DNA from 4 places in the Kocuria sp. KRD140 genome. Region 2 is predicted to be linked to each of the others. Evidence: riboswitches for the same ligand, from Rfam matches in the RefSeq annotation. Region 2 holds a riboswitch; each other region holds the start of a gene.

Region 1 (2,194 bases), on a different contig from region 2:
GGTCTCGCCATCGAGATGGTGTACAACCACCACTCCAGCAACATCATCCTGCTCGTGATCATCTCCCTGGTGGGCTTCCTGGGCTCCGTGACGGTCGCGCGCAACGTGGGGTTGGAGCGATCATGAACTGGCACACCGTCCTGGACGTCATCGCGCTGCTGTGCCTCGTGGGGGGCTCCCTCATGTCCCTGGCCGCGGCGGTGGGTCTGGTGCGCTTCCCCGATCTGCTCTCGCGCATGCACGCCGGGACCAAGCCCCAGGTCCTGGGGTTGCTCCTGCTGCTCACGGCCGTGGCGATCGAGAGCGGCAATCCCGGCATGATCCCGCTGATGATCCTCGCGTGGCTGTTCCAGCTGCTCACGGTGCCCGTGTCCGCGCACATGGTGGGCCGCGCCGCCTACCGCTCCAAGCACCTGAACGAGAAGAACCTCGTGGAGGACGAGCTGCGCGAGGTCGTCGCGCGCGCCGGCGAGGAAGAATCTCGCTGAGGACGTAATTCTCGGTGGGGCCGGGTTCCTTCCGCCCCGTCGCGCCCGGCGCTTCGTATGCTGGGCAACGAGCACGACGTCGTCGGCCGCCCGGTGCCGCCGACACCCACAGGACAAGGAGAACCTCATGAACAAGGCAATGGACATTTTCGGCACGGTGGCGTCCCTGGGTGGTGTGGCCCTGGCCAACAAGGGTCTGTCCGCGGTGTGGAAGCAGGTCACGGGCAACGAGCCCCCCGCCAAGAACCCGGACCCGGACGAGGCCTGGACCGACATCATCATCTGGGCCGTGATCACCGGTGTCGTGGGCACCGTCATCAAGGTGGGGATCTCCCGCCAGGTGGCCAAGTTCGAGTCCAAGGACTCCGATCCCTCCCGCAGCTCCCAGAGCGAGATCTGAGCCGCGGGTCCCGCGCCACCCGTACGGGTGGGCCGGGGCCGCGTAGGACGCACGTACGACGGCGGGTGGCCGGGCACGCGAGATGCCCGGCCACCCGCCGTCGTGGTCTAGACTGGCGTCTCAACGACAGGGGAGCGCCACCGCGGCGCTGAGAGTGCGCGTGAGCGCAGACCCTCGAACCTGATCCGGCTCGTACCGGCGCTAGGGAGTCGAGTATCTCAAGGACCCGCTCGCAACGGCGGGTGGTGTTCTTCCCCTCCTGGGATCTTCAGGAGGATTCAGCATGACGCAGGTCGGTAACACCCCCACCCGTACACCGCGCGCAGGCGGCAACCGCAGCTCGTCGTGGCGGGTCGTGGACATCGTGGTCACCGCCGTGTTGGCCGCGGTGTGCGCCGTGATCTTCTGGATGTGGTCCAACCTCCTGTACCCGGCGGTCTCGGCGGGCACGGTGGCCTACCCGCCGTCCGCGGGCCTCATCGCGGGGGGCTGGCTCGTGGCGGGTACTCTGGGCGCCCTGATCATCCGCAAACCGGGCGCGGCCCTGTTCTGCGAGTTGCTCGCGGCCGTGATCGAGGGCTTCCTGGGTACGCATTTCGGGTGGCTCGTGGTGCTCTCCGGTCTGGTGCAGGGCCTCGGCGTGGAGGTCGTGTTCCTCCTGACCCGCTACCGCCGGTTCGGTCCCGTGACCGCGGCGATCGGCGGGGCGGTGTCCGGGCTGTTCCTGGGCGTGAGCGAGAACATCATGTACAACTTCGAGTGGGCCCTGGACCAGCAGGTCGTCTACGCGGCGCTGACCACGCTCTCCGGGGCCGTGATCGCCGGGCTGCTCATGTGGGCCGTGATGAAGGCCCTGCAGGCCACGGGTGTCCTCGGAGCACTGGCCTCCGGCGCCGTGCGCCGATGACCGCGGAACCGACCGTGCAGCTCACGGGCGCGCGGGTGGTCCTGGAGGGGTTCGGATGGCATCACCCCGGCCGCGAGACGCCCAGTCTGGTGGACCTGGACCTGATCATCGAGCCCGGCGAACGCGTCCTGCTTCTGGGCCCGTCCGGGGCCGGCAAGTCCACGCTCCTGCAGGCACTGGCCGGTGTGGACCAGGACCCTGACGGCCGTTCCGCATCGGGCGGGTTGAGCGTCGCGGGTGTCGACCCGCGCGACGCCCGCGGCACGGTGGGCTTCATGCACCAGGACCCCGAGACGCAGGTGGTCCTCTCGCGCGTGGGGGACGACGTCGCGTTCGGCCTCGAGAACCTCGCCGTCCCCCGCGAACGGATCTGGCCTCGCGTGCGGGAATCGCTCGCGC
Region 2 (2,194 bases):
GGTCCAAGGACGCGAGCATCCTGGCCGCGTGGAACGGGGTGAAGAACGTGGTGGACACCGTGCACACCAGGCCGACGCGCTCGGTGGCCCGCGCCATCGCGGACAGCGCTGTCAGGGGTTCCAGGCTCCAGCGGGGTCCGCCGGAGACGTCACCCACGCTGTGCCCGTCCGCGAAGAACACCGCGTCGAACAGACCGCGTTCGGCAGTCCGCGCGAGCTCCTCGTAGTAGGCGATGTCCGTGAGGCGGTGCACCGGGGAGCCCGGCGCGCGCCACGCGGCCTGGTGGTGGCCGGCCCCGTAGAGGAAGGCGTTGAGGTGCAGCGTCCGGGCGGGTGTCCCGGGCGGCTGGTTCACCTGGGTGGGACGGGTGGACGCCGCAGGGGCGGCGGACGGGGTCCGCGCGGTGTCGTGCGGGGCGGCCATGTCAGTCCATCACCAGTCCACCGTCGACCACGAGGTTCTGCCCGGTGACGCCGCGGGACCAGTCGGAGGCGAAGAAGAGGGCGGTGTCCGCGAACTCCTCCGGGCTGGTGACCCGACCCAAGGGCGTACCGGCGGCAATGGCGTCGAAGACTTCGGCCGGGGTAGCGGCACTCGCGTCCGTGGTGCGTAGCAGGCCACCGGAGATCATGTTCACGGTGATGCCCAGGGCCCCCAGGTCCTTGGCCGCCGTGCGGGTGAGGGAGAGAAGGGCGGCCTTGGCTGCGGTGTAGTCGTGGTAGGGGACCACGGGGTTCTGGAAGAGATTGGTGCCGATGTTGATGATGCGCCCGTGTCCGGACCGGCGCATCCCCGGGACGACCGCCTGGATCACGTTGAGTCCGCCCACGACCGCGCCGGTGAACTGCTGGGAAAGATCCTCGGCGGCGAGGTTTTCGAGCGAGGGGCGGGCGTCCCCGTTGAAGCTGAAGTCCACCAGCGCGTTGTTCACGGCCACCGTGATGGGCGCACCGAAATGGTCCTGGGCGAGTGCCACCATCTGCTGCACCTGCCCGGCATCGGTCACGTCCGCCCGAACGGCAATGACCTTGTCCTCACCGAGTTCGCGCACCAGTGAGCGGGCGCGGTCCTCGCTCGTGTGGTAGTTCACGACCACCCGGGCGCCTTCGCGGGCGAAGGCTCGGCTGAGGTGTTCACCCAGACCCCGGGCTCCCCCGGTGATCAGGACGATGGTGGTGTCGATCCGCATGCTCACTCCTGTGGCTCACGGCGAAGAACGCGGTGCGCCACCCGTGCGGTGCCACCGTGACATCCCTTCGCCAGTACTAACTGGACAGGTTCGACGGGTGTCATCTCAGCCATTGCATCCAGGGCTCCCCGGCCCGGTGGGTCGTGGGAACGTGCAGCGGCACCCCGTGTCACTGGGCCCAGTCTAAGCACAGGGGGGCCGGACCGGGGTCGCGCACGGCGCAGGCCGTCGGAGGGCATGGCCAATGCGGTTGTCCAGCGCAGTCAGGCCAGGGTCGTCCCCTTGGACATCGCGCGGACGGGGAGGATCAGCCCTCCCGCCACCACTCGTCCGCCGGGGTCACCGGGACCGTGCGCTTGTGGCGGGTGCGCAGGAACGTGCTTTCGATCTTGCGGGCCACCTCCTCGGGGACGTCCTTGCCCTCGAGGAAGTCGTCGATGTCGTCGTAGCGCAGGCCCAGCTCGTCCTCGTCCGTGCGCCCGGGGTTCTCGTCCAGGAGGTCCGCGGTGGGGACCTTGCCCACGAGTTGCTCGGAGGCCCCCAGGTACGCGAGCACCTGGCGGTTCTGCCGTTTGTTCAGCCCGCCCAGGGGCAGGACGTCCGCGCCGCCGTCGCCGAACTTGGTGAAGAACCCGGTGACCGATTCCGCCGCGTGATCCGTGCCGATCACCAGCAGGTTGTGGTCCCCGCCCACCGCGTACTGCGCCGTCATACGCACGCGGGCCTTGGTGTTACCGCGGGTGAAATCGGTGAGCTGCTCACCGGTCGCGGCACCGTAGGCGGACTCGAAACCGCGGACGGCCGGCGCGACGTCGTACGTGATGACCCGGTCCGGCTGAATGAATTCGAGCGCCGCCTGGGCGTCGGCCTCGTCGTGCTGGATCCCGTGAGGCAGCCGCATGGCCACGAACTCCGCCTCGATCTCGTCCTCGCGCAGTTTCTCGACCGCGAGCTGAGCCAGGCGCCCGGCCAAGGTGGAGTCCAAGCCGCCGCTGATCCCCAGG
Region 3 (2,194 bases), on a different contig from region 2:
GGGGTTCGAGTGCCGGGCCGGGTCGGTGTCGGCGAGGAACGCGGCGTCGGACCCGTGGTCCGCGAGCGGGTCCAGGACGCCGGTCACGAGCTCCGCCGCGAGCCGGGACGCCACGGGGGTCAGCAGGATGCCGTGACGGAAGTGACCCGTGCTGATCACGAGCCCGGCCACCGAGGTCTTCCCCACGTACGGCAGGTCGTCGGAGGTTCCCGGGCGGGCGCGGGCCATCATCTCCAGGACGTCGCAGTCGTCGATCGCGGGGACCACGGTGCGCGCGTCCCGCAGCAGTTGGTGCACGCCACCGGCGAGCACGGATTCGCGCCCGTCCTCGCGGCTCGTGGCGCCCAGCACCAGGGTGCGGTCCTCGCGGGGGACCATGTACACGGGTCGACCCAGGACCTGGGCGCGCACCGTGCGCGTGAGCAAATGCGATTCCCCGGGGGCCAGGGCGGTCTCGGGAACCCGCAACCGCAGGATGTCCCCGAACACCGGGCGCAATCTGAGGTCGAGTCCCTCGGGCAGCCCGCCCATGGTGTTGGCGGTCAGCCCGGTGGCCACGACCACGGCGTCCGCGGGGATCATCTCACCGGAGTCCACCTGCACGCCCGTGGCCTGCCGGGGTTCCCTGCGGGAGGTCAGCACGGTGTCCACGCGGGAGGTCAGCCACTGCGCCGGTCCGGCGTCGGGGACATCCCCGATGGTGGTCAGCTGCGGGCAGTTCAGGGTCTCCACCAGGGCGGCCGCGAGCATCCGGGGGTCCACCTGGCGGTCGGAGACGATCCGTACCGCACCGCTCAACCGCGGCGCAAGAGCCGGTTCCAGGTGCCGGGCCTCCCGCGTGGAGATCTCCTGCACGTCCATCCCGGAGGCGATCTGGTGTGAGGCGAGGTCGGAGAGGGATTGGGCGTCCGCGGCATCGGCGGCCACCACGAGCGTCTCCTCGGTGCGGTAGCCCGTGGGCAGGCCCGTGGCCGCGGTGACGCGCTCCACGAAGTCCGGGTACTCCGCGGCGGAGGCCCGCATGAGGGGGTAGAGGCGTTCCTGGCCGTATTGGGTCTCGGCGATCGGTGCGAGCATGCCCGCGGCCGCGCGGGTGGCGCCCCACGCCGGGCGGGGATCGACGACGGTCACGGCGGCCCCGCGGCGTCGTAGTTCGAAGGCCGTGGCCAGGCCCACGAGACCAGCTCCGGCCACGACCACGTGGTCACCGAGGTGCTCGGGCATTGTTCCTCCCTCCGGCGGCATGATCCGCATCAGGTGATCCGGTCGGCGGCTCACGCCCTCTCAGCCCGCTGCGGTGGTTGTTGCCAACGTGTGCGGACTCCCGTGGAGTTCGTCGAACGGCGACGAACGGCCCTGCCAGTCTAATCACCCCTAGCTGTGGAACGCAGGGGGACTTCGCGGCGGGCTGATCGGGCGAGGTGTCCGCGGGCGCGCGGTTCGTGCCACGATGGCCGCATGGGACACACGAGCCAGACGGGTACCGGGCGCCGCGCCGCCCTCGAGAACGCGCGACTGTACGTGTGCGTCACGGCGCGCCACGAGCGCGGTGACCTGCGCGAATTTCTGCACGCCGCGTACGAGGGCGGGGTGGACATCATCCAGTTGCGGGACAAATCCCTCGAGGCCGCCGCGGAGATCGAGGCCATCGAGGTACTTGCCGACGTCGCCCGTGAGCACGGCGCACTCTTCGCCGTCAACGATCGTGCGGACGTCGCGCTGCTCACCGGCGCGGACGTGTTCCACGTGGGCCAGGGCGATCTCACCACCGCGCAGGCTCGGCGGGTCCTGGGGGACGACGTGGTGATCGGGCGGTCCTGTCACTCCCCGGCCCAGGTGGACGCCGCCGTGGCCGACGCCGGGCTCGACTACTTCTGCACAGGGCCCGTGTGGGAGACCCCCACCAAGCCGGGTCGCGCGGCCGTGGGGCTCGAGCTGCCGCGCTACGCCGCTCAGCAGGCGGGGGACAAGCCCTTCTTCGCGATCGGTGGGGTCGACACCGCGCGGTTGCCGTCCGTGCTCGACACGGGTGCCTCGCGCATCGTGGTCGTGCGGGCCGTGACCGATGCGGAGGACGTCACCGCGGCGGCGCGGGCGCTGCGGGACACGCTGCCCGGGTGAGCCCCGATCTTTGAACGCGGTGGAGCGGCGGCGCCGCGGTGGGATGGCACCGCTCGGGTGGCGACGTGTTCGG
Region 4 (2,194 bases), on a different contig from region 2:
AGGGCACCGCACCGCAGTCCGGGGGCGGGCAGGCCGAGGACACCGGTTCCCAGGAGCAGCAGACCTCCCGCGGTCAGCAGGGCGGGGAGCACGCGTCCGAGAACTCCCACGGGGAGTCCGAGGGCGGGCGCCGTCGCCGCAAGCGCCGCGGCAAGCGCAGCCGCGGTCGCGGTCAGCAGGGCGAGGACAACGCCGTGCAGAACGACGGTTCCGGCCGGGACGGTTCCGGGAACGACTCGCGCGGGGATTCCCGGTCCGAGGACCGTTCCGGTGGGGACTCGTCCGCGAGCCTCACGATCCACGGCGAGGTCATCGAACTGCCCCACGGGCAGTCTGAGCAGCGGGGGAGCGAGGGCACCCAGGAGGCCCTGTCCCTGGATTCGCTGAGCGCCGCGTTCACGGATGCGGGCGAGGACGAAACCTCGACCGAGGGTGCCGTTCAGGATGCGGACGCCGCGCCCCAGCCGCGAGAGGCCGTGTCGAAGCGGTCGGCCGCCGGACACGCGCCGTCGAACTCCGGGACTGCGCAATCCAGTGCAGGGCAGACGAGTGCCGCGCAGCAGCAGAGTTCCGGGGCGGCGTCGTCCGCCGGCGGGAACCGGCCGGCGGAGGCGCCGGCGGCTCCGGCCCGACGGCGTCGTGGGTCGCGGCGTGCCGTGGCGCCGGCGGCCGCGCCCGGAACCGCGAGGGTGGAGACCCACGAGTACACGCAGGAACGGCAGGTCAGCCGTTTCACCGCGGAGGCCGGGGCCGCGACCCCCGCGGCGTCCGGTGACCAGCCCACCATCGTGGGTGTGGGCATCAAGGCTCAGGACATCACGATGACCGGCAAGCAGGACTGAGTGACCGGCGGCTGGATCCGTCGCCATGCGAGCACCGCAGGGGCACCCGGGATTCCGGGTGCCCCTGTGGCATGATCGGGGACACACACACGGGGTGCTGCGCACTGCGGCTGAGAACACACCCGTCGAACCTGATCTAGCTCGTACTAGCGAAGGGATTGTCGTGGACACCACGCCTTCTACCGCCATACCCCGCGTCCTCTCTATTGCCGGAACCGATCCCACGGGCGGGGCGGGTCACGCCGCGGACCTGAAATCCATCGCCGCACTGGGCGGGTACGGGCTGAGTGTGATCACCGCAGTGGTCGCCCAGAACACCCGGGGCGTCGTGAGCGTGCACACCCCACCCGTCCAGGTCCTGCGGGACCAGCTGGACGCGGTCGCCGGGGACGTCACCCTGGACGCGATCAAGGTGGGGATGCTCGGCTCCGTGGAGGTCATCGACACGGTCCGGGACTGGCTCATGGTGGGGCGCGCACCCGTGGTCGTGATCGACCCCGTCATGGTCGCCACGGCCGGTGGGCGATTGCTGCGTCCGGACGCCGAACGGGCCCTACGGGAGCTGCTGCCCCACGCGAATCTGATCACCCCCAACCTCCCGGAACTCGCGGTGCTGGCCGAGCGCCCCGTGGCCGCGACCTGGGACGAGGCGCTCGAGCAGGGACGCGCGGTCGCGGCGGCGTTCCATACCCGGGTCCTCGTGAAGGGTGGCCACTTGGCCGGGGACACGACCCCGGACGCCCTGTTGCTCCCCGGTCAGGACGAACCCGCCGCGTTGTTCGAGGGTCGCAGGGTGCACACGCGTAACACCCACGGCACCGGGTGCTCGCTGTCCTCCGCGGTGGCCACGGTCGTGGCGCGGACCGGGGACTGGCCCGAGGCGATCCGCACGGCCCGCACATGGTTGCGCGGTGCACTGCGCGGCGCGGACGAGTTGCACGTGGGTCACGGCAACGGTCCCGTGCACCACATGCACCACGTCCAGCACCTCGTCACGGATCCGGCGTTCGTGATGACGGCCGCCGCGGAATCCGAGGGCCCCCGGTTCACCGATGAACTGTGGGAGGAGAGCGCCCCGGTGCGTGAACGCATTGCCGCCCTGGCGTTCATCCGGGGCCTCGGGGACGGCACCCTGGACCCGGGCGAGTTCGAGCTGTACCTGGACCAGGACATGCAATATCTGCAGTACTACTCCCGGGCGCTGGCCCTGCTCGCGGCCTCCGCCCCGGACGAGCGTTCGCGCGAACACTTCGCCGCGGCGTCGGCCTCCGTGGTCTCGGTCGAGTCCGCGCTGCATCGAGCCCGGCTCGGGGACCGGGAGCCCATGCCGCCGAGTGACGTCACGAGCAGTT

What was found. A riboswitch is a leader RNA that binds a small molecule or an ion and turns the genes downstream of it on or off. The one in region 2 is predicted to bind thiamine pyrophosphate.
Region 1: another riboswitch for thiamine pyrophosphate. It lies ahead of J1M36_RS08185 (ECF transporter S component); the one in region 2 lies ahead of J1M36_RS04760 (3-oxoacyl-ACP reductase).
Region 3: another riboswitch for thiamine pyrophosphate. It lies ahead of thiO (glycine oxidase ThiO); the one in region 2 lies ahead of J1M36_RS04760 (3-oxoacyl-ACP reductase).
Region 4: another riboswitch for thiamine pyrophosphate. It lies ahead of J1M36_RS02245 (bifunctional hydroxymethylpyrimidine kinase/phosphomethylpyrimidine kinase); the one in region 2 lies ahead of J1M36_RS04760 (3-oxoacyl-ACP reductase).

What each region holds. Positions count from the first base shown of each region.
Region 1 is NZ_JABFAW010000007.1:394,172-396,365, reverse strand. Features, by position in the region: gene J1M36_RS08200 (monovalent cation/H+ antiporter complex subunit F) at 1-126, shown strand, start outside; gene mnhG (monovalent cation/H(+) antiporter subunit G) at 123-488, shown strand; gene J1M36_RS08190 (DUF4235 domain-containing protein) at 616-888, shown strand; TPP riboswitch at 1,007-1,113, shown strand; gene J1M36_RS08185 (ECF transporter S component) at 1,172-1,795, shown strand; gene J1M36_RS08180 (ABC transporter ATP-binding protein) at 1,792-2,194, shown strand, end outside.
Region 2 is NZ_JABFAW010000004.1:121,662-123,855, reverse strand. Features, by position in the region: gene J1M36_RS04765 (LLM class flavin-dependent oxidoreductase) at 1-424, opposite strand, end outside; gene J1M36_RS04760 (3-oxoacyl-ACP reductase) at 426-1,190, opposite strand; TPP riboswitch at 1,236-1,367, opposite strand; gene nadE (ammonia-dependent NAD(+) synthetase) at 1,498-2,194, opposite strand, start outside.
Region 3 is NZ_JABFAW010000007.1:334,820-337,013, reverse strand. Features, by position in the region: gene thiO (glycine oxidase ThiO) at 1-1,224, opposite strand, end outside; TPP riboswitch at 1,214-1,338, opposite strand; gene thiE (thiamine phosphate synthase) at 1,459-2,121, shown strand.
Region 4 is NZ_JABFAW010000002.1:3,699-5,892, reverse strand. Features, by position in the region: gene J1M36_RS02250 (Rne/Rng family ribonuclease) at 1-842, shown strand, start outside; TPP riboswitch at 923-1,018, shown strand; gene J1M36_RS02245 (bifunctional hydroxymethylpyrimidine kinase/phosphomethylpyrimidine kinase) at 1,006-2,194, shown strand, end outside.